3 regions of the Streptomyces sp. NPDC002669 genome follow, and region 3 is predicted to be linked to each of the others. Evidence: riboswitches for the same ligand, from Rfam matches in the RefSeq annotation. Region 3 holds a riboswitch; each other region holds the start of a gene.
The links. Region 3 has a riboswitch for cyclic di-AMP ahead of ACFYW1_RS16610 (transglycosylase family protein). Riboswitches for the same ligand answer to the same signal wherever they lie in the genome.

Region 1 (7,153 bases), on a different contig from region 3:
CGAGTCGTCGCGGCTGTACAACCGTCTCGTCCGCCGCGACCGCACGGCCGTGGCGGCCGGGTTCGGACTGCTGCGACTGGCCGGAGCGCCCTCGCTCGGCTGGCTGGACGTCAAGATGTCCGGCGGGGTCGAGGTGCCGGAGGTCGAGACCGCGGTCGACGAGGAACTCGCCCGGTTCGCCGCCGAGGGCCCCACGCCCGAGGAAATGGAGCGGGCGCAGGCCCAGTTGGAGCGCGAGTGGCTGGACCGGCTCGGCACGGTCGCGGGCCGCGCGGACGAACTGTGCCGCTTCGCCGTGCTGTTCGGCGACCCGCAGCTCGCCCTGACCGCCGTGCAGCGGGTGCTCGACGTGACTGCGGAGGAGGTCCGGGCCGCGGCCGGGGCCCAGCTGCGCCCGGACAACCGGGCGGTGCTGGTCTACGAGCCGGTCGAGTCGGCCGAGGCCGCCGACGAGACCGACGCCGACGACACCGACGCGCACGAAGGAGCGGGCAAGTGACCGACGCCGCGACTGGAGTTTCGATGCAGTACCACCCGCAGCCGGCCCCCGGCGTCGCACGGCCCTGGGCCTTTCCCGCCCCGGAGCGGGGGTCCCTGCCCAACGGCCTGACGGTGCTGCGCTGCCACCGCCCCGGCCAGCAGGTCGTCGCGGTGGAGATCTTCCTCGACGCCCCGCTGGACGCCGAGCCCGAGGGCTTCGACGGCGTGGCCACGATCATGTCGAGGGCGCTCTCCGAGGGCACGGACAAGCACACGGCGGAGGAGTTCGCCGCCGAGCTGGAGCGCTGCGGCGCCACTCTCGACACCCACGCCGACCACCCCGGCGTCCGGGTCTCCCTGGAGGTCCCGGCCTCCCGGCTCGCCAAGGCCCTGGCCCTGGTCGCCGAGGCGCTCCGGGCGCCCGCCTTCCCGGACGGCGAGATCGAGCGGCTGGTGCGCAACCGGCTCGACGAGATCCCGCACGAGCAGGCCAACCCGGCCAGGCGCGCCGCCAAGCAGCTCTCCAAGGAACTGTTCCCGGCCGCGGCGCGGATGTCGCGCCCGCGTCAGGGCACCGAGGAGACCGTGGAGCGGATCGACTCGGCGGCGGTGCGCGCGTTCTTCGACGCCCACGTCAGGCCGTCCGCCGCGACCGCCGTGGTCGTCGGCGACCTCACCGGCATCGACCTGGACGCCCTGCTCGCCGACACGCTCGGCGACTGGTCGGGCGAGCCCGCCGTGCCCCGGACCGCCCCGCCGATCACCGCCGACGACACCGGCCGGGTCGTGATCGTCGACCGTCCGGGCGCGGTGCAGACGCAGTTGCTGATCGGCCGGATCGGCGCCGACCGGCACGACAGCGTGTGGCCGGCCCAGATGCTCGGCACGTACTGCCTGGGCGGCACGCTCACCTCCCGGCTGGACCGGGTGCTGCGCGAGGAGAAGGGCTACACCTACGGCGTGCGGGCCTTCGCCCAGGTGCTGCGGTCGTCCGCCCCGGACTCCGAGTCGGGCGCGACCGGTGCCTCGATGATCGCCATCAGCGGATCCGTGGACACGGAGTCCACCGAGCCGGCGCTCAAGGACCTGTGGACGGTCCTGCGGACCCTGGCGGCGGAGGGACTGACGGACGAGGAGCGCGAGACGGCCGTGCAGAACCTCGTGGGCGTGGCGCCCCTGAAGTTCGAGACCGCGGCCTCCGTCGCGAGCACCCTCGCCGACCAGGTCGAGCAGCACCTCCCCGACGACTACCAGGCACAGCTGTACGCCAGGCTCGCGGAGACCGGCACGGTCGAGGCGACCGCGGCGGTCGTCAACGCGTTCCCGGAGGACCGGCTGGTCACGATCCTCGTCGGTGACGCGGCCCGGATCGCGGAGCCGGTCCGCGCCCTGGGCATCGGAGAGGTCTCGGTGGTCTCCGGCTGACGAGCGGCCCTGCCGGAAGACAGAAGGCCGGATAGTCGCATATCGGGACGAAGGGAGGGTTGCGGCGAAGAGGGTTTCGCCGCAACCCTCCCTTTTGTCCGCTCTTGGGGAGAGGTTGCCTGGTTGCCCTGTGGGATGCGCTACAAAACGGCCTGTCCGTTTGGTGAACGTAAGCGGTCCCGCTTAGCGTCGGCTCGGCTGTCCGCCACTTGTATGCCGCAACCGCGACGTACCGGGCAGTCATCGCCGAGTCCCCGTACGGCGCGAGCCAGGGGAGCCGGGGACCCATGAAGTCCCTGGGGTGAATCGGAGGCCCGAGCCGCGACGGCCGGGGCGTCCGTAGGAGACCTTCCTGCTCCGAACCCGTCAGCTAACCCGGTAGGCGAGAAGGAAGGAAAGGACCAGCCACTTCATGGCGTTCACCCGTGCCACCGGGAAGCATCGTGCCCCGAGCCGCCTGACGCGCGGGAGCGCGAAGGCCGTCGGCGTCGCGACCCTGGCCACCACCGGAGTCATCGGCGGCCTGGCCTCCCCTGCCCTCGCCGCGGGCTCCGACGCCCCCTCCGCGAGCGGGGCCGGCCTGAACCAGGTCATCGCCATCGACGCGACCCTCGCCGACCAGATCGAGGCCCAGGCCGACGCCCAGCAGCACCAGGCCGATGCCGTGGCGAAGGCGAAGGCGGAGGCCGAGAAGAAGGCCGAAGCCAGGAAGAAGGCCGTGGCGAAGGCCAGGGCCGAGGCGAAGCGCGCGGCCGAGGAGCGTGCCGAGGAGGCGCGTGCCGCCCGGTCCGCCGAGCGTGCCCGGCTGGGCGCCTTCCAGCTGCCGCTCGCCGGTTCGTACATCAGCACCGGCTACAAGGCCGGCGGCTCGCTCTGGTCCTCCGGCAGCCACTCGGGCGTCGACTTCCACGCCGCCTCCGGCAGCTCCGTCGTCGCCGTCGGCGCCGGTACGGTCGTCGAGGCCGGCTGGGGCGGCGCGTACGGCAACAACGTCGTGCTCCGGATGACGGACGGGACGTACACGCAGTACGGGCACCTCTCCTCGATCGGCGTCTCCGTCGGCCAGCGCGTCGGCGCGGGCCAGCAGATCGGCCTCTCCGGCTCGACCGGCAACTCCACCGGGCCCCACCTCCACTTCGAGGCCCGCACGACCCCGGAGTACGGCTCCGACGTGAACCCCGTCGCGTACCTGCGCGCCCACGGCGTCAACGTCTGACCCGAGCACCCCGCGGCACCCTCCACGCCCTTCCGATGGCCCCGGCAGCCCGCCGGGGCCATCGGCGTATCCGTCAAGGGGCCCGGTGCGGGTGCCCGCCCGCCGAACCGCCCCGCGGCCAAAAGATATTCATGAATTTCCGTCCGGCATCGGAAACACGGTCGCATTGCAATAGAGTCACGGGGCAGGTATCGGCCGGCCGCGGTGTGCGGGGGATCGAGGCGGAGGTTCGGACATGCGCATTCCGGCGCATTCGGTATGCACGGCAATTCGTGACGACATCGTCTCGGGTTTCTTCGAGCGGGGCAGCCGACTCACCGAGGAGTTGCTGGCGCGCCGGTACGGGGTTTCCCGGGTCCCGGTGCGGGAGGCGTTGCGGACCCTGGAGTCGGAGGGGTTCGTGGTCACCCGCCGTCACGCGGGCGCCTGTGTCGCCGAGCCCACCGAGCTGGAGGCCGCCGATCTCCTGGAGGTCCGGATGCTGCTGGAGCCGCTGGGCGCCGCGCGCGCCGCCCGGCGCCGCACCGAGGCACACCTCAAGGTGCTGCGCGGCCTGGTCAGGCTCGGCCGGGACCGGGCCGGGCGGGGCGAGACGGAGGACCTGCGCCCGCTGGACGGCTGGTTCCACGAGACGCTGGTGCAGGCATCGGGCAGCCCCGGTCTGACCGCCCTGCTCACCCAGCTCCGACACAAGACCGCCTGGATGTACACGGTCGAGCCGCCCGCCCGGCCGATGGACTCCTGGGCCGAGCGCGGGGCCATCGTGGACGCGGTGGCGCGCCGTGACGCGGACCGGGCCAGGGCGCTGGCCGCCCAGCACGTCGAACGGGCCGCGGCCGCGCACCGGCTGCGCCGGACGGACCGGCCGGGGGGCCGCACGGCCCGGCGGCCCGCCGTACCGCGCACCGACCGGGTGAGGACCTCGCAACATCCCGTAAACACCACGGGCGCGCGGCATTAACAATCGGGCCGTATAAAAAGGGGTGAAGTGTGATTCCGGAGGGAAGCGGGCCCGGTCCGCGATAATTCCACCCGTCCGAATTCCCCTGCCCCGATTCCATGGGCCGTCATTCCGGGAGCCGGGCCCACTCGGGTCCCTCCACATGATTTCGGCCGGAGGAAACAAAAGAGCCGCGGCTCCGGTTCAGGGTGCCGCGGCTCTCTCGCAGAAAATGTTTCAGACGGTCTCCGGGAGCTCCTCGAGCCCCTCGGCGACCAGCTTCGCCAGACGGTCCAGGGCGACCTCGGCGTTGTCGGCCTCGGACGCGAGCACGATCTCCTCGCCCCCCTGTGCGCCGAGACCGAGCACCGCGAGCATGGAGGCGGCGTTCACCGGGTTGCCGTCGGCCCTGGCGATCGTCACGGGAACGCCGGAAGCCGTGGCGGCACGGACGAAGATGGAAGCGGGGCGGGCGTGCAGGCCCTCGGCCCAACCGACGTTGACGCGGCGCTCAGCCATGGTTCTGCCCTTCATGAATCAACAGTTGTCTAGACCATTCTCTCACGCGGTGCGCGGTGCTCCGAACGGCCCGGAACATGCCCGCGACGCCCGCGGCAGCGCCGAACGGCCCTCTCAGCCTGCCCCGGCCCCGGGCCCCACGCGACCGCTGGCGGCGCCGTAGTCTTTGCCCATGCAGCCCGCGCCGGAGCAGAGCCCGCATCACGCCTATCCCGACCACTGGGAAGCCGACGTGGTGCTCCGCGACGGGGGAACCGCACGGATCAGGCCCATCACCACGGACGACGCCGAACGGCTGGTCAGCTTCTACGAGCACGTCTCCGACGAGTCGAAGTACTACCGGTTCTTCGCCCCGTACCCCCGCCTGTCCGACCGGGACGTGCACCGCTTCACCCATCACGACTACGTCGACCGGGTGGGACTCGCCGTCACGGTCGGCGGCGAGTTCATCGCGACCGTCCGCTACGACCGGATCGACGGGCGGGGCAGGCCCGCCTCCGCCCCCGCCGACGAGGCCGAGGTCGCCTTCCTCGTCCAGGACGCGCACCAGGGCAGGGGAGTGGCCTCGGCCCTCCTCGAACACATCGCGGCCGTCGCCCGCGAGCGCGGCATCCGGCGCTTCGCCGCCGAGGTGCTGCCCGCCAACACCAAGATGATCAAGGTGTTCCGGGACGCCGGCTACACCCAGCAGCGCAGCTTCGAGGACGGCTCCGTCCACCTCACCCTGGACCTCGAACCGACCGCCGAGTCCCTCGCCGTCCAGCGCGGCCGCGAGCACCGCGCCGAGGCGCGGTCCGTGCAGCGCCTGCTGGCCCCGGGATCCGTCGCCGTCATCGGCGTCGGCCGGACCCCCGGCGGGGTCGGCCGCACGGTGCTGCGCAACCTCCTCGGGGCCGGCTTCACCGGCCGCACGTACGCCGTGAACCACGCCTTCGCCGAGGACCGGGACACGGTCGACGGCGTCCCGGCCCACCGTTCGATCGGCGAGATCGGGGAACCGGTCGACCTCGCGGTCGTGGCCGTGCCCGCCGACCGGGTCCCCGAAGCCGTCGAGGACTGCGGTGAGCACGGCGTGCAGGGCCTGGTCGTCCTCTCCGCCGGATACGCCGAATGGGGCGCCGAGGGCAGGGAACGGCAGCGGGAGCTGGTCCGCCAGGCCCGCTCGTACGGCATGCGGATCATCGGCCCGAACGCCTTCGGCCTCATCAACAACGCCGAAACCGTCCGGCTGAACGCCTCCTTGGCCCCCGAACCACCCGCCCCCGGACGCATCGGGCTCTTCACCCAGTCCGGAGCGATCGGCATCGCCCTGCTCTCCGGGCTGTACCGGCGCGGCGCGGGCCTGTCCACCTTCATCTCCGCGGGCAACCGCGCCGACATCTCGGGCAACGACTTCCTGCAGTACTGGTACGAGGACCCGAACACCGACGTCGCCCTGCTGTACCTCGAATCGATCGGCAACCCCCGCAAGTTCACCCGCCTCGCGCGGCGCACCGCGGCCGTGAAGCCGGTGGTCGTGGTCAAGGGCGCCAGGCACAGCGGCTCCACCCCGCCGGGACACGCGGTGCCGGTCAGCCGGATCCCGGACGCCACGGTCTCGGCGCTCATGCGGCAGGCGGGCGTGATCCGGGTCGACACCGTGACGGAGATGGTCGACGCCGGGCTCCTCCTCGCCGACCAGCCGCTCCCGGCCGGTCCCCGGGTCGCGATCCTCGGCAACTCGGAGTCGCTCGGCCTCCTCACGTACGACGCCTGCCTCGCGGAGGGGCTGCGCCCGCGCCCGCCCCTCGACCTGACCACCGCGGCCACCCCGCAGGACTTCAGGGACGCCCTGGGCCGGGCGCTGGCCGACGAGGGCTGCGACTCGGTGATCGTGACGGCGATCCCGTGGGTGGGCGAGGACGGCGAGGCGGAGGCGGGCGACGGGGAGGTGCTCGCCGCCGCGCTGCACACGGCCGCCGCCGCGGGCCCGGCCAAGCCCGTGGCCGTCGTGCACGTGGAGATCGGCGGACTGGCGGAGGCCCTCGCCGCGGCCACCAGCACCGTCACCCAGCCGGGCACCGCGACCGGATCCCCCTCGGCCACGGCGCCCACCACGGCGCCGGCCCCGGACCCCGCCGCCCCCGCGGGCCCGGACCGCGGGCACGACTCCGCCCCCGGCACCGGGCCCGGCCGGATCCCCGCCTACCCCGCCGCCGAACGGGCCGTGCGGGCCCTGGCCGAAGCGGTGCGGTACGCGCAGTGGCGGCGACAGGCCGCTCTGCCCGGCAAGGTGCCCGAGTTCCTCGACGACACCATCGACGGGCCGGGCGCGGCCGGCCTCATCGACACCTTCCTCGGCCCCGACCCCGACCCCCGGGGCAGATCGCTCACCCACGCCGAGGCGCGCGAGCTCCTGGGCCGCTACGGCATCACCGTGCGGCCGACGCTCCCCGCGCCCGACCCGGACGCCGCCGTCGCCGCGGCGGCCCGGCTCGGCTACCCCGTGGCGCTCAAGACGACCGCGCCCCATCTGCGCCACCGGGCCGACCTCGGCGGCGTCCGGCTGGACCTCGCCAACGAGGCCGCGCTGC
Region 2 (7,153 bases), on a different contig from region 3:
CACTGCCGGGCCCTGCCCGCCGCCGCGCCCGGCCGGGGCCGCGTCCGCGTCCTCGCCCCATGGCCAGGTGTCGGTGCTGCTCGTTAGGGTCGTCGGGTGGTGTTCGACGGGTCTGTCCAGCAGCGGCAGTCACAGCCGGCCGTACCGCTCCTCGAGGAGAAGCGGGTCGGTGAGATCCTCGCTGCCGTTCCCGGGCGCGGGCACTGGCGCTACCGGCCGCGCCGGGTCGGCATGGTGTGGCGCAGCCGGGCGTTCCGCGTCACGGCCGTGTTCACGGTGCTCGCGCTCTGCGGGCTGGCGATCCTGGCCCTGGTCCGCGACCAGACGGGCACCGAGGGGTTCCTCGTCGGGCTGGGGCTCGCCGTGCTGCCCGTGCCGCTGCTGATGACGGCGTTCCGCTGGCTGGACCGGGTCGAGCCGGCCCCCTGGCGGAACCTGCTGTTCGCCTTCGCCTGGGGCGCGTTCGCCGCCGCCCTGGTCGCGATCCTCGCGAACTCGTTCGCGACCCGCTGGATAGCCACGGCCACCGCCGACCCGGCGGACGCCGACACCCTCGGTGCCACGGTCATAGCGCCGGTCGTCGAGGAGAGCGCCAAGGCCGCCGCGATACTGCTGGTCTTCCTGTTCCGGAGGCGCGACTTCAACGGGATCGTCGACGGCGTCGTGACCGCCGGGTTCACCGCGAGCGGCTTCGCCTTCACCGAGAACATCCTCTACCTGGGCAACGCCTTCGGCGAGGACCAGCAGGCGGGCACCGCCGGTGCCGTGTCGGTGACGGCCGCGACGTTCTTCGTACGGGTGGTGATGTCACCGTTCGCGCACCCGCTCTTCACGGTACTGACCGGCATCGGCTTCGGGATCGCGGCGACGGCCCGGCGCCGGCGCGCCCGCCGGGTGGTGCTGCCGCTGCTGGGCCTCGTCCTCGCCATGGGCATGCACGCGCTGTGGAACGGGTCGGCGACCTTCGGCCCGTACGGCTTCTACGCCGTGTACGGGCTGTTCATGGTCCCGGCCTTCGGCCTGGTGACCTGGCTGGCGATCTGGTCGCGCCAACGCGAGCTGCGCACGCTCTGCGCCGAGCTGCCCGCCTACGCGGCGGCCGGCTGGCTGACTCCGGCGGAGCCGCTCGCCCTCTCCTCGATGCGGGCCCGCGGCCTGGCCCGTGACGAGGCCCGCCGCCGGCACGCCATCGCGGCGCGGGGGCCCGTCCCGTACGGGGCGGGGTGGCCGGGCCACGGGCCGGTCGCCGCTCCCGCCCCGACGGCCGGGGACCTGGCGCGGGCCACGGCCCACGGCAAGGCGGCCGCCCGTACCGTCGCCGAGTACGAGTCCTTCGCCACGTCGCTGGCGTCGCTGCGGCTGCGGGCCCGGCGCGGGGCGGCCGAACCGGACTTCGCGGCCCGGGAGCTGGAGCTGCTGCACCACCTCTGGCAGCGCAGGGAGGTGGCCGTGCCCGCCCTCACGTACGCGGCGCAGGCCACGGGCCGGCTGCGTCCCCACCATCCGGCGCCGCCCCCGTACGCCGGGCCGTTCCCCGCGCACCCCGGGTACGGCGGGCACCACAACGGTCCCGGCCCGGGGACGGGCCACAACCCCTACCTGCCCCCGCGGTAGCACCGCGGCACACCGTTCGCCCCGTCGACGGCGCGGACGAACGGCCGTGGACGGGGCGAACGGGGGCGGTGCTCCGGACGGCCGGGGCCGTGCGTCAGGCGGACGCCTCGGTGAGTACGGCCAGGTCCTGCTCGGTCAGCGCGAGGTCCGCGACGGCCACCAGCGCGGGCAGCTGCTCGACCGTACGGGCCGAGGCGATCGGCGCGGCGACGGTCGGCCGGGACGCGAGCCAGGCCAGCGCGACGGTCGCGATCTGCGCGTCGTGCGCCTGGGCGACCTTGTCCAGCGCGGCCAGGACCTTCTGCCCCCGCTCCGACTCCAGGTACTGGCCGGCGCTCTGCGCCCGCGCGCTGTCCACCGCGGCGCCCGGGCGGTACTTGCCGGTGAGGAAGCCGGAGGCCAGGGCGTAGTACGGCACGGCGGCGAGCCCGGCGCGGGCGGCCGTGTCCTGGAGTTCGCCCTCGTAGGTGTCGCGGGAGACCAGGTTGTAGTGCGGCTGGAGGGCGACGTAGCGTGCCAGGCCCTCGCGCTCCGAGAAGTCCAGGGAGGCCCGGAGCCGCTCGGCGCTGATGTTGGAGGCGGCGATCTCCCGGACCTTGCCCTCCTTCACCAGCTGGTCCAGGGCGGTGATGATCTCCTCGACCGGCACGGTCTCGTCGTCGAAGTGCGTGTAGTAGAGATCGATGTGGTCGGTGCCGAGCCGGCGCAGCGACTCCTCGGCGGCGGCCTTGATGGTGGCGGCGGCAAGCCCCTTGTACTCGGGGTGGGCGCCGCCCTTCGTGGCGACGACGACGTCGGACCGGTTGCCGCGCGCGGCGAGCCACTTGCCGAGGACGGTCTCGGACTCACCGCCCTCGTTGCCCGGGACCCAGGCCGAGTACACGTCGGCGGTGTCGATGAAGTTGCCCCCGGCCTCGGCGTAGGCGTCCAGCACGGCGAACGACTGCGCCTCGTCGGCGGTCCAGCCGAAGACGTTGCCACCGAGTGCGAGCGGGAAGACCTGGAGGTCGGAGGAGCCCAGCTTACGAAGAGAAGTCATAAGTGGATCAACGAGTTCCGACGGGCCCGCTATTCCGGCGGGCCCGTTCTTTCCGGCGGCCCGCGGGCGTGCCGGCCCGGTACCTCCCACGAAAAACCGGCAGTCCTGACGTCGGGGGGGAGCGTCAGGACTGCCGGGGTTCATGGGCCGGTGGACCGGGCCGGGCCGGGTCGCCTCAGATGTTGAGGCCCTTGCCGCGGAGCCAGGCCATCGGGTCGACACCCGTGCCGTCGGGGGTGTGGATCTCCAGGTGGAGGTGCGGTCCGGTCACGTTGCCGGTCGCGCCGACGCGGCCGATGGTCTCGCCGGTGGCGACCTTCTGGCCGACGCTGACACCGATCGAGGACTGGTGGCAGTACCAGACCTCCGTGCCGTCCTCCAGCTCCAGCACCGTGCGGTAGCCGTACGAGCCGGACCAGCCCGCCGACTTGATGGTGCCGCCGTGCACGGCCTTGACCGGGGTGCCGGTCGGGGCGGCGAAGTCGAGGCCGGTGTGGTGGCCGGAGGACCACATCGAACCGGCCTGGCCGTAGGTCGAGGTGATCGTGTACGAGGAGGTCGGGACGGCGTAGCTGGCGGCGAGCTTGGCGAGCCGGAGGGCCTCCGCCTTCTTCTTGGCCTCCTCCTCCGCCTTCTTCTTCTCGGCGGCGGCCTTGGCCTCGGCCTCGTCCTGCTGCTTCTTCGCCTCGGCGGCGGCCTTCTCCGCGGCGGCCGCCTCCTCCGCGGCCTTGGCCTCGGCGGCGGCCGCGTCCTGCTGCTGCTCGGCCTGCTGGAGGATGCGGGCGCGGAGCGCCTCGCCGGCATCCGTCCTGCCCTGCTCGGCCTCGGCGGCGGTGATGCCGGCGGAGGTCAGCGGGGTGGTGGCGGTGACGTCCTCGGACGCGTCCTTGTCCGAGTCGTCGGAGAACAGAGCACCCACGCCGGGAAGTGACGCGGCGTCGGGGAGGTTCTCCGTGATGGAGTCGGGGACGGAGATGGAGACCGGCGGCTTGCTCTGCGCGGTGGCCATGCCGCCCGCGCCGACCGCCGCGATGACGCCGACGCCCAGCACCGTGGAGCTGCGGGCGAGTCCGCTGCGCTGCTTGGCGACGCGGTGCCGGCCGCGCACGGGGCGGACGGACTCCTCGGTGGGGTTCCACTCCTCCAGGCTGCGCGCGGGCTCGCCGCCGTTGCCCTCGGTGCGGAAGTCGCCGCCGTAGCCGTCGCTGAAGTCACCGTTGAACCCGGCGTCGTGGTCGCTGCCGTATGCCGTCGTCACCGTCCCGGTGGCCGCCGTGTCGGAACCGCGCTGTGCGGGGAAGTCGGCACCGAAGCCGTAGTCGGGGGTGAACCGGGACGGGGCCTCGGGGGCAGGCTTGTTGGACGCCACGGGGGCGCACTCCTTTCCTTCCTTCTCGCCTACCGGGTTAGCTGACGGGTTCGGAGCAGGAAGGTCTCCTACGGGCCCCTCTGCCTCTCACGAGACACAGGCGTCCGATTCACCCCATATAGGTGGTTCCCCGGTTCCCTTGCGGAATTCGGCGCTCGCGCACGGTGCCGCCACTGGCGGCGGCTGGGACGACCGCGCTGCGTTATCGAACGTTAATAGACACCGGGGTCGCATTCCAAGCCGTTCCCACTGATCGTTCACGTCTTTGGCCTGGACTTTACGGGACATAATCCAATGAAAACGTGCGAGTTGACCGCACCTCAGCCACTACCCCGTTTCTGACGTTGCGTCAAATGTTATGCGGAGCGGCGCCCTTCGATCACGCACCGTGGCGCCGGGAGCGGAAGGAACGGAACCCGGCCCCCGGGCCCGCCCGTCACCCTTCCTCCCGGCCGACGATCCGCACGGTCCTGCGCCGGTCCGGCTCCCCCTCCGCCGGGCGCATGACCGCGAGCAGCGCCATGTCGTCGGTCGTCTCGCCGCCCGTGTGCAGGCGCACGTCGTCGGTCAGCGCGGACAGCAGCTCCTCGGGCCCCGGGAAGATCCGCCCGCGCAGCCGGTCCGCCGGGTCGTAGAAGACCCCTTCGGCGTTCCGTGCCTCGGAGAGGCCGTCCGTGTACAGGAGCAGGGTCGTCCCGGCCGGCAGCTCCCACTCGTCCGTCCGCTGCGGCCACGCGCCCAGGTCCATCCCGAGCGGCAGCGCGGGCTCGGTGGGCCTCAGCACCTCCAGCGCCCCGTCGGGATGCAGCAGGATCGGTTCGGGGTGGCCGCGGTTGACGACGCGCACCCGGGCCGGCCCGGACGGGATCTCGGCCAGCACGGCGGTGATGAACCCCTCCAGCACGTCGAGCCCGCCCCGCCTCGCCTCCTCCCGCGCCAGCGCCCGTTCCAGCCGCCACGCCACGCCCTCCAGCGAGTGCTCCTGCTCGGCCGCCTCGCGGAACGCCCCGATGACCACCGCCACCGTCCCCACGGCTTCGAGGCCCTTGCCCCGCACGTCCCCGACCACCAGCCGCACCCCGTACGGGGTGTCCGTCACGGCGAACAGGTCGCCGCCGACGAACTCGTCCGCCTGCGCCGCCACGTACCGCGCCGCCACGCGCAGTCCGCCGATCCGCTCGGACGGCTTCGGCAGCACCGCGCGCATGGCGGTCTCCGCGATGACCCGCGCGGAGGCCAGCTGCTCGTTGCCGCGCCGCACCACCCCGTTGATCACGACCGCGAGGACCGAGACGGTGGCCAGGGTCAGCAGCTCGATCAGCGGCACCACTTCGGGCAGCGTGCTGCTGGACAGCCGCAGCGCGATGACGGCCAGCATCGAGGCGATGCCGGTGCTGACGGTGCGGGAGAGCGAGAAGAACGGGGCGGCGATCAGCGGCGCCGCCACGAACAGCGGGATGGCGGTGAAGGTCGGCGGCGTGAAGATGTCGAACACCAGCCCGCCGACGATCATCAAGGCGGGCATCGCCCGTACGAACCGCCGGGTGCCGACGCCGCCGTCGACGTGCCCGCCGCGCCGCTGCTCCCGCTTCCACACCACCCGTTGGTCTCCTGCCCGGTACGTCCGCGGCTGCGGACGGAACCGCGCCCCGCCCCCAGACTCCCCGGAACGCGACGGCGCGGCGACCGCTCATCGGCCAATGGGGGGACGGGGCGTGGGGCGGGACGGGAGAACGAAACGAGTCAGGCCCGGCACGCTGCATGCGTGCCGGGCCTGACTCTTCAGTAGCGGGGACAGGATTTGAACCTGCGACCTCTGGGTTATGAGCCCAGCGAGCTACCGAGCTGCTCCACCCCGCGTCGGTGAACACAACTCTACGCCATTCCCGGCGCACTCATGACCACTCGGGTTCCCCGGGGCTTCACCCGGACCGCCTCCGGCCCACGGACCGCACCGGCGATCCGGACCCGGGACCCCGCCCGGGCCCTGTCCGGACCTGACCTCGGACGGCGCGCGCGTACCGATATGCGGTGATATGACTGATTTCATCGACCGGCCGACCGACGCGACGACATCGCACTGATCGGGAGCGAACCGTGGACGACTACTCGTTGCTCGACCTCTTCTGGACCATGCTCTGGTTCTTCCTCTGGGTCATGTGGCTGTTCCTGCTCTTCAAGGTCATCACGGACATCTTCCGCAGCCACGACCTCAGCGGCTGGGGCAAGGCGGCCTGGCTGGTCCTGACGCTGCTGCTGCCGTACATCGGGGTGCTGGTGTACGTGATCGTGCGCGGCAAGTCCATGAGCAGACGGGACATCAAGGAGGCCCAGGACCGGGACGCGGCCTTCAAGGCGTACGTACGGGAGGCGGCGGGCACCTCGGGCGGGGACGGCCCGAAACACGGCAGCCACGTCGACGACCTGGCCAGGCTCGCCGACCTCAGGGACCGGGGCGCCCTCACGGACGAGGAGTACCAGCGCGCGAAGACGAGACTCCTCGTCTGAGCCGGGACGCCCCGGGCCCGCACCGCACCGTCCGCCGTCCCGGGCGCGCATGTCTCCCTCCGCCCGGCCCCGCGGGCTGGCGGGGTCGCGGGGCCGGGCGGAGGCTTGAGGCATCAGCCCACGGCGGCCTCCCCGTCCGCGGCTCCGGACCCCGGGGCCCCGGCCTCCCCCGCCGGGTGCCGGGCGGGGCGCGACCGCCATCCCGACCTCGACGCACGAGGGGGTGGCCAGGCCATGAACGGCACCGCACCCGTACCCCTGGACGCGATGCGGACCGCGTTGCGCGGCCCCGTCATCGGCCCGCAGGACCCGGAGTACCGCCCGGCCGGCACGATCTACAACGCCATGATCGACAGGCGTCCCGCGGCGGTGGTCCGGTGCGCCGACACGGCGGACGTCATGGCCGCGGTCGACTTCGTCCGCGACGAGGGACTCGTGGCCGCCGTCCGCGGCGGCGGCCACAGCGGGGCGGGCCTCTGCCTGGTGGACGACGGCGTCACCATCGACCTCTCGCCCATGCGCTGGGCGCACATCGACCCCGGGGCGCGCACGGCCACGGTCGGCGGCGGCAGCACTCTCGGCGACCTCGACCACGCGGCCCACGCCTTCGGGCTGGCCACCCC
Region 3 (7,153 bases):
GGTCGGTGGCGAGGCGCTCGGTCATCTCCTTCATGACCCCGTTCGCCTCCAGCGTGCCGATCGCGGACGCGGCGCGCGGGCACGTCAGGTAGTACGTCGTCGGGAACGGCGTGCCGTCCTCCAGCCGGGGCTGCGTCTCGACCACGTCGGGGTTGCCGCACGGGCAGCGGTGCGCGATCGCGCGCAGGCCGCGCGGCGGCCGGCCCAGCTGCTGCTGGAACGCGGCGATGTCCGCCTCGGTGGGGGCGGTGGACTCGGTCTGGGGAGGGGGCGTTTCCATGCCTGCCTAGGTTCTGATCGGGCTGCTCGAACTGCGGTTCTGCAGATGGGTGGAGAGGGTCAGTCGCGGTCGGCGCCGTCGGCGCTGTCGATGCCGTCCCAGAGGTTGGAGTGCCACGGCCCGCCGGACTCGCCCGCCCGGCCGTTGCGTTCCTCGGCCGCGTCGGGGTCGATCACCGTGTAACCGGTCTCCCCGGGAAGAAGGTAGTGCAGATGCGTACGGGCCAGCTGCCTGATGTACGCGTCGTCCTGGAGGCGCGCCTTCTCGTCGCGCAGCTCCTCGGTACGGACCCGCGCCTCCTCCGCCAGTCGCTCCTGTTCGGCGATCTCGTCCCGCTGCGAGACGTAGCTGCGCATCGGGTACGCGAGCGCGACCACCAGGGAGCAGACGACGAGGGCGAGGAACGCCGCCCGGCCGGTGAGCCGTGAGCGGCGGGCCTGGCGGCGGTTCTGGGACCGGTAGACGCGGGCGGCGGTCTGCTCGCCGAGCAGCCGCAGCCGGGTCGCGGTGGAGAACCGGTCCCGGTCCTTCGCGGCCATTTCTCCGCCTCCCCAATACGCACCCGATACGCACGTCCGTCCCCGCACACGGTACGGGACCGAGTACGGGGACGGACGGACGCCATGGCCCCGTCCTCACGACGGGGCGGCCAACGCTACTTCCGGCGCACGTCCTAGTCGGCGGAACGGAACCGGGGGAACGCCGAGCGGCCCGCGTACACCGCGGCGTCGTCGAGGATCTCCTCGATGCGCAGCAGCTGGTTGTACTTGGCGACGCGCTCGGAACGGGCCGGGGCGCCGGTCTTGATCTGGCCGCAGTTGGTGGCGACGGCGAGGTCGGCGATGGTGACGTCCTCGGTCTCGCCGGAGCGGTGCGACATCATGCACTTGAAGCCGTTGCGCTGGGCCAGCTCCACGGCGTCCAGGGTCTCGGTCAGCGAACCGATCTGGTTGACCTTGACGAGCAGGGCGTTGGCGGAGCCCTCCTCGATGCCGCGGGCCAGGCGCTCGGGGTTGGTGACGAACAGGTCGTCGCCGACGAGCTGGACCTTGGAGCCGAGCTTGTCGGTGATGACCTTCCAGCCGGCCCAGTCGTCCTCGTACAGCGGGTCCTCGATGGAGACCAGCGGGTACGCGGAGACGAGCTCCTCGTAGTACTCGGTCATCTCGGCGGCCGAGCGGGACTTGCCCTCGAACTCGTACTTGCCGTCCTTGTAGAACTCGGACGCGGCGACGTCGAGCGCGAGCGCGACGTCCTTGCCCGGGACGTAGCCGGCTTCCTTGATGGCTTCGAGGATGAGGTCGAGGGCGGCGCGGTTCGAGTCCAGGTTCGGCGCGAAGCCGCCCTCGTCGCCGAGACCGGTCGACAGGCCCTTGGCCTTCAGGACCTTCTTCAGCGTGTGGTAGACCTCGGTGCCCCAGCGCAGGGCCTCGGAGAAGGACTCCGCCCCGATCGGGGCGATCATGAACTCCTGGATGTCCACGTTGGAGTCGGCGTGCGAGCCGCCGTTGAGGATGTTCATCATCGGAACGGGCAGCAGGTGCGCGTTCGGGCCGCCCAGGTAGCGGAACAGCGGCAGGTCCGATGCCTCGGACGCGGCGTGGGCGACGGCCAGCGAGACGCCGAGGATGGCGTTGGCGCCGAGCGAGCCCTTGTTCTCCGTGGCGTCCAGGTCGAACATCGCCTGGTCGATCAGCCGCTGCTCGGTGGCGTCGTAGCCGACGAGCTCCGGGCCGATCTGCTCGATCACGGCGAGGACGGCCTTCTCGACGCCCTTGCCCTGGTAGCGGTTGGGGTCGCCGTCACGGAGCTCGATGGCCTCGAACGCACCGGTGGAGGCGCCGGACGGAACGGCAGCACGGCCCGTGCTGCCGTCGTCGAGGCCGACCTCGACCTCGACCGTGGGGTTTCCGCGGGAGTCGAGGATTTCCCGGGCTACGACGACGTCGATGGACGGCACGAGGCATCTCCTTCTGGGATATGACGCTGGTTGTGCAGGGTCGCTTTGGCCTTGCGACAAGAGCCTAACCGGCCGGGCCCGATCAGCCCGACGACCGCCCGTCCCCTGGGACGAAAAAGGACCCGAGGGCGGACAATGCGGGAGGAAAGGCCAGATTTTTACCGGTCAGTAACTACAGGAGTTGAACAAACCCTCCCGGAGGGCTCCGACGGAAGGGGCCGCGGGGGCCGGTGGCCGCCCGCGCGGCGGGAAGGCGGAAACCCCGGCCCGCGCGTACGGAGGGTCGCGCGGGCCGGGGCCACCGGGGAGGAGAGGATCCCGGCTACTTCGTCAGGTGCAGCTGCTGACCCGGGTAGATCAGGTCGGCGTTCTCGACGATGTCCTTGTTCAGCTCGAACAGCTTCTGCCAGCCGCCCTCGACGCCCCGGTCGGCGGCGATCTTGCTCAGCGAGTCGCCGGTGACGACCTTGTACTCGCCGTCGCCCTTCTTGACCTTCTTGCCGGTCGGGGTGGTGACGGTCTTCCTGGCCTCGGCCCGCGGGGCCGCGGAGCGCTCGGAGCGGGAGGCGGCGGGGGCCTCGGTGCGCTCCTGCTTCGGCTGGGCCTGGCGGGTCGGCTGCGACTGCTGCTTCGGGGCGGCCGGGGCGCTCTGCTGCTGCGTGGAGCCGGACTTCTCGGTGGAGCCGGAGGAGCCGGTGTCGACGCCCGGGTCGACGCCGTCGTTGCGCAGGCCGCCGGCGCCGGCGCAGGCCCAGGCACCCGGGCCCTGCATGTCGAGGAGGCGCTCGGCGGTGGCGATCTGCTGGGCCTTGGTGGCCAGGTCGGCGCGGGGGGCGTACTGCAGACCACCGGCGGCGGCCCAGCTGGACTGGGAGAACTGCAGGCCACCGTAGTAGCCGTTGCCGGTGTTGATCGACCAGTTGCCACCGGACTCGCACTGGGCGACGGCGTCCCAGGTGGCGACGGAGGCGGCGGAGGCGCCGGTCGCACCCATCAGGGGGACGGCGACGGCGGCACCGGTGACACCGGCGAGCGTGGCGATGCGGACGGCCTTGGACGGGCGGCGGTGCTTGCCCTTGCTGGAAAACAGCATGGAACTTCTCCTCACCGACGCCTACGAGGTGAGCTGTCGGGTTCGGGCCAAGTGAGTTGCCCGGTCGCACGTCCTAGCACGCGACTTCACCCCAAGCCGGTCCTGATGCGTCCTTCGACGATCGGGGCCGGCGCCTACCTGGGTCCCCCGCTCCTGCCTACGGCGCTTTACGCGTCTGTTCCCTCCGACCGACGGCAGGATTCGGCGTGACGGTCGACGGGGCCCGCGGTGCGAGCGGTTCCGACCGTAAACATACGCAACCCCCACATTCAAAGATGGACACATCGGACAATAAGCCCTTACTTGCATCTGAGGATCTATTGTTTCCGCAGGTCGGGGCCGATGCGAAGGGTTTCCCGGCGCGCGACACGCCAGTTGACGCAAAGAGACCCATGTCTCACTTACGCATAAGTGGACATAGGTCCCTGAACTGCCCCGGTTCCGGGGTCTTTTTCAGCCGGTCGTCAGGCCGCTCTCACGCGGCTCTCACTCGGCCGTCACACCGAGGTCGAGCCGCTGGCCGGGAAGGATGAGGTCCGGGTCGGAGCCGACCTCGTCCCTGTTCGCCTCGTACAGCGCAGCCCACCCACCAGGGACCTTCTGCGCGTCGGCGATGGCCCAGAGGTTGTCGCCGGGGCGGACGGTGTACGGGTCGCCGGCGGCCGGGGCTTCCGTGTCGCGCGCGCCGTCGCCGCCCCGGGAGGCGTGACGGCCCGGCTCGCGGCCCTCGCCGGCGCCGGTCCCGCGGCCGTCCTCGACGGCCGGGGTGCCGCGGTGCTTGCCGCCCTGACCGCTGGACGATTCAGGTGAACCGGACGGGAGGGACTCCCCGGGCGTGTCGGACGGGGCCTTCGTGGAGCCCTCGGCGGAGCCCTCCGAGGGCGGTGCGGTGGGGGTGCCGGACGAGGGGTCCGGAGACGGCGTGACCGTCCCTGACGGCTCGTCGGCACCGTCCGTGCCGTCCACGGCACCCGCGCCGTCCGCGCCCTCCGTGGCGCCGCTCGCCGGGTCGGCCGGAGTCTTCGACGTCTCCCCGGCGGGCTCCCCGCCCTGCTCCGGGTCGGCGGAGGGCGTGGTCCCCGGGTCGACGCCGGGCAGCGTCCCGTCCGTCGCGAGGCCGGAGATGACCGCGCAGCTGGGCCACGCCTGCGGCCCCTGGTCCTCCAGGACCTTCTGGGCCACGGCGATCTGCTGCGCCCGGCTGGCGAGGTCGGCGCGCTCGGCGTACGACTCGCCGCCGTACGCCTTCCAGGTCTCCGGCGAGAGCTGGAGCCCGCCGTAGGAGCCGTTGCCGAAGTCGGCGCTCCATGTGCCGCCGCTCTCGCACTCGGCCACCCGGTCCCAGGTCGTGGCGTCGGCCGCGTGCGCACCGGACGCGCCGAGCAGCGGGATGGCGATGGCGGACCCGGTCACGCCCGCGGCGACGACGATGGCGGGTGCCTGACGGGGGCGACGGTGTTTGCCGTTCGCGGAGCCCATGGGGTTTGCCTTCCGTGTAGCTGACGTGTGTCTGGTGGGTCGAACGGTGAACCTAGCTGGACTCGAACGGGAGTCACAAGTCGATGCAGCGCGGATCACGTAAAAGTCACAGAGTTGACGAGGAGTCACTTCCGGCCCGTCCGGACTCCGGCGTGAACTCCACGGGAAGGGTGCGCAGTCCGCGCATGATGAGCCCGCCGCGCCACCGCAGATCGCCGGATTCCACCGCGAGCCGCAGGTCGGGGAGGCGTCTCAGCAGCGTGGCGAGCGCGGTCCGGCCCTCCAGCCGGGCGAGCGGCGCGCCCAGGCAGTAGTGGATGCCGTGCCCGTATCCGAGGTGCTGATTGTCACGCCGCGCGAGGTCCAGGGTGTCGGGTTCCGAGAAGCGTTCCGGGTCGCGGTCGGCGGCGGCGAGCACCACGAGCACGGGGTCCCCGGCCGCGATGTCCTGTCCGCCGAGTGTCAGCGGCTCGGTGGCGAACCGCCAGGTCGCCAGCTCGACCGGACCGTCGTACCGCAGCAGCTCCTCGATCCCGGTCTCCAGCAGCGCGCCCTCCTCCGTCTCGATGGAGTGCTGGAGCAGGGCGCGCTGCTCCGGGTCGCGCAGCAGGGAGTGGACGCCGTTGCCGATGAGGTTGACCGTCGTCTCGAACCCGGCGAAGAGCAGGATGAAGGCCATGGCCGCGGCCTCGTTCTCGGTGAGGTGCTCGCCGTGGTCGCTGGCCCGGATCAGCCCCGAGATCAGGTCCTCCCCCGGGTTCTCGCGCTTGCGGTGGATCAGCTCGGCGAGGTAGCCGCGCATCTTCTTCACCGACCTGGCCACCCCGCCGCGCGGGCCGCCGCCGTGGCGGATCATCATGCCCGCCCAGTCCCGGAAGTCGTCCTGGTCCTCGGGCGGCACGCCCAGCAGGTCGCAGATCGCGTAGATGGGGAGCGGGAAGGCGAAGTCGTGGATGAGGTCCGCCCTCCCCTCCTCGGCGAAGCGGTCGATGAGGCGGTCCGTCAGCTCCTGCACCCGCGGCGCGAACTCGGCGACCCGGCGCGGGGTGAACGCCTTGGAGACGAGGCGGCGCAGCCGGGTGTGGTCGGGCGGGTCGATGTTCAGCAGATGCGTCATCAGCTCCGCCTTGCGCTCCCCGGGGATGCCCGTCTTCCCCTTGGCGTGCGCCGGTTCGGCGTGGTGCGCGGGATTCTTGGAGAGCCGGGTGTCGGCGAGCGCCTGCCGGGCGTCCGCGTACCGGGTGACGAGCCATGCCTCGACGCCGCTGGGCAGCGCGGTCCGGTGCACGGGGCTGTGCTCGCGCAGCCAGGCGTAGGCCGGGTACGGGTCGGTGGCGAACTCCCAGGTGAAGAGCTCGGGCGCGGTGGCGGGGCGGGCACCGGACCGGCCGGCGGGACAGCCCTCGGCGGACGGGGCCGCGGGACGGTCCGCAAACTGCTCGGCAGGGCGGTCCGTGGGCTGATCGGCGGGGCGGTCGGCGGGGCTGTGGTTCACGCCCCGACGTTATCCGTTGCCCTCCGCCGCCCTGATGGCGTCCCGGTAGGCGCGGCCCGCGGCCCGCAGCGCGGCCTCGGGGTCGATGCCGTCCCGCTCGGCCCGTACGGCGAGGGCGAGGAGCTCGTAGCCGATGCCCTCGCCGGTGGGCGGGGTCACGTCGAGCCCGGCGGTACGGACCCGGCTCGCCAGTTTCGCCGCGAGCGCCAGCCCCGGCTGGCCGAGCGGCACCCCGTCGGTGACCGACGCGCGCTGCTTCTCGACGGCCTTGGTCCGCAGCCAGTGCGCGTGCACGTCCTCCGGGGTCTCGGCCGTCTCGTCGCCGAAGACGTGCGGGTGGCGGTGGATCAGCTTCTCGACGAGGGTCGCGGCCACGTCGTCCACGGAGAACGGCTCCGCTCCGTCCTCCGGGCGGCCTTCCTCGGCGATCCGCGCGTGGAAGACCACCTGGAGGAGGACGTCCCCCAGCTCCTCGCGCAGTTCGTCGCGGTCGCCGTCCTCGATCGCCTCCACCAGCTCGTACGCCTCCTCGATGGCGTACTTGGCGAGGCCCTCGTGGGTCTTGCGCGAGGTCCAGGGGCACTCGGTCCGGATCCGGTCCATGATCTGGACCAGGTCGAGGAACCGGGCCCCCGGCAGGTCGTACGAACCGGGCAGCAGCTCCAGGTCCGGCATCCGCACCCGGCCCGAACCCGCGAGCCGGGCGAGCCCGTCGGTCAGCGGTCCGGAGCCCTCGCCGCCCGCGAGGACGACGACGCTCCGGCCGCCCGCACAGGCGTCGACGAGCTCCTGCGCGGCGGGCTCGGCGTGCTCGACGACGACGCCCGCCTCGCGCAGGTACGGCAG

Region 1: linked by a shared signal. The riboswitch ahead of ACFYW1_RS26565 (M23 family metallopeptidase) and the one ahead of ACFYW1_RS16610 (transglycosylase family protein) in region 3 are both predicted to bind cyclic di-AMP.
Region 2: linked by a shared signal. The riboswitch ahead of ACFYW1_RS32290 (M23 family metallopeptidase) and the one ahead of ACFYW1_RS16610 (transglycosylase family protein) in region 3 are both predicted to bind cyclic di-AMP.

Annotation. Positions count from the first base shown of each region.
Region 1 covers NZ_JBIAQQ010000020.1:51,163-58,315, reverse strand. Annotated here, with positions in the region: gene ACFYW1_RS26575 (M16 family metallopeptidase) at 1-499, shown strand, start outside; gene ACFYW1_RS26570 (M16 family metallopeptidase) at 523-1,905, shown strand; cyclic di-AMP (ydaO/yuaA leader) riboswitch at 2,140-2,304, shown strand; gene ACFYW1_RS26565 (M23 family metallopeptidase) at 2,318-3,121, shown strand; gene ACFYW1_RS26560 (GntR family transcriptional regulator) at 3,357-4,082, shown strand; gene ACFYW1_RS26555 (HPr family phosphocarrier protein) at 4,299-4,580, opposite strand; gene ACFYW1_RS26550 (GNAT family N-acetyltransferase) at 4,753-7,153, shown strand, end outside.
Region 2 covers NZ_JBIAQQ010000030.1:21,372-28,524, forward strand. Annotated here, with positions in the region: gene ACFYW1_RS32280 (PrsW family intramembrane metalloprotease) at 100-1,614, shown strand; gene ACFYW1_RS32285 (aldo/keto reductase) at 1,709-2,653, opposite strand; gene ACFYW1_RS32290 (M23 family metallopeptidase) at 2,829-3,911, opposite strand; cyclic di-AMP (ydaO/yuaA leader) riboswitch at 4,034-4,186, opposite strand; gene ACFYW1_RS32295 (PP2C family protein-serine/threonine phosphatase) at 4,459-5,619, opposite strand; tRNA gene ACFYW1_RS32300 (tRNA-Met) at 5,809-5,882, opposite strand; gene ACFYW1_RS32305 (SHOCT domain-containing protein) at 6,120-6,530, shown strand; gene ACFYW1_RS32310 (FAD-binding oxidoreductase) at 6,765-7,153, shown strand, end outside.
Region 3 covers NZ_JBIAQQ010000009.1:144,717-151,869, reverse strand. Annotated here, with positions in the region: gene ACFYW1_RS16625 (DUF501 domain-containing protein) at 1-280, opposite strand, end outside; gene ACFYW1_RS16620 (septum formation initiator family protein) at 340-819, opposite strand; gene eno (phosphopyruvate hydratase) at 954-2,240, opposite strand; gene ACFYW1_RS16610 (transglycosylase family protein) at 2,563-3,333, opposite strand; cyclic di-AMP (ydaO/yuaA leader) riboswitch at 3,337-3,508, opposite strand; gene ACFYW1_RS16605 (transglycosylase family protein) at 3,820-4,812, opposite strand; gene ACFYW1_RS16600 (cytochrome P450) at 4,919-6,307, opposite strand; gene ACFYW1_RS16595 (nucleoside triphosphate pyrophosphohydrolase) at 6,317-7,153, opposite strand, start outside.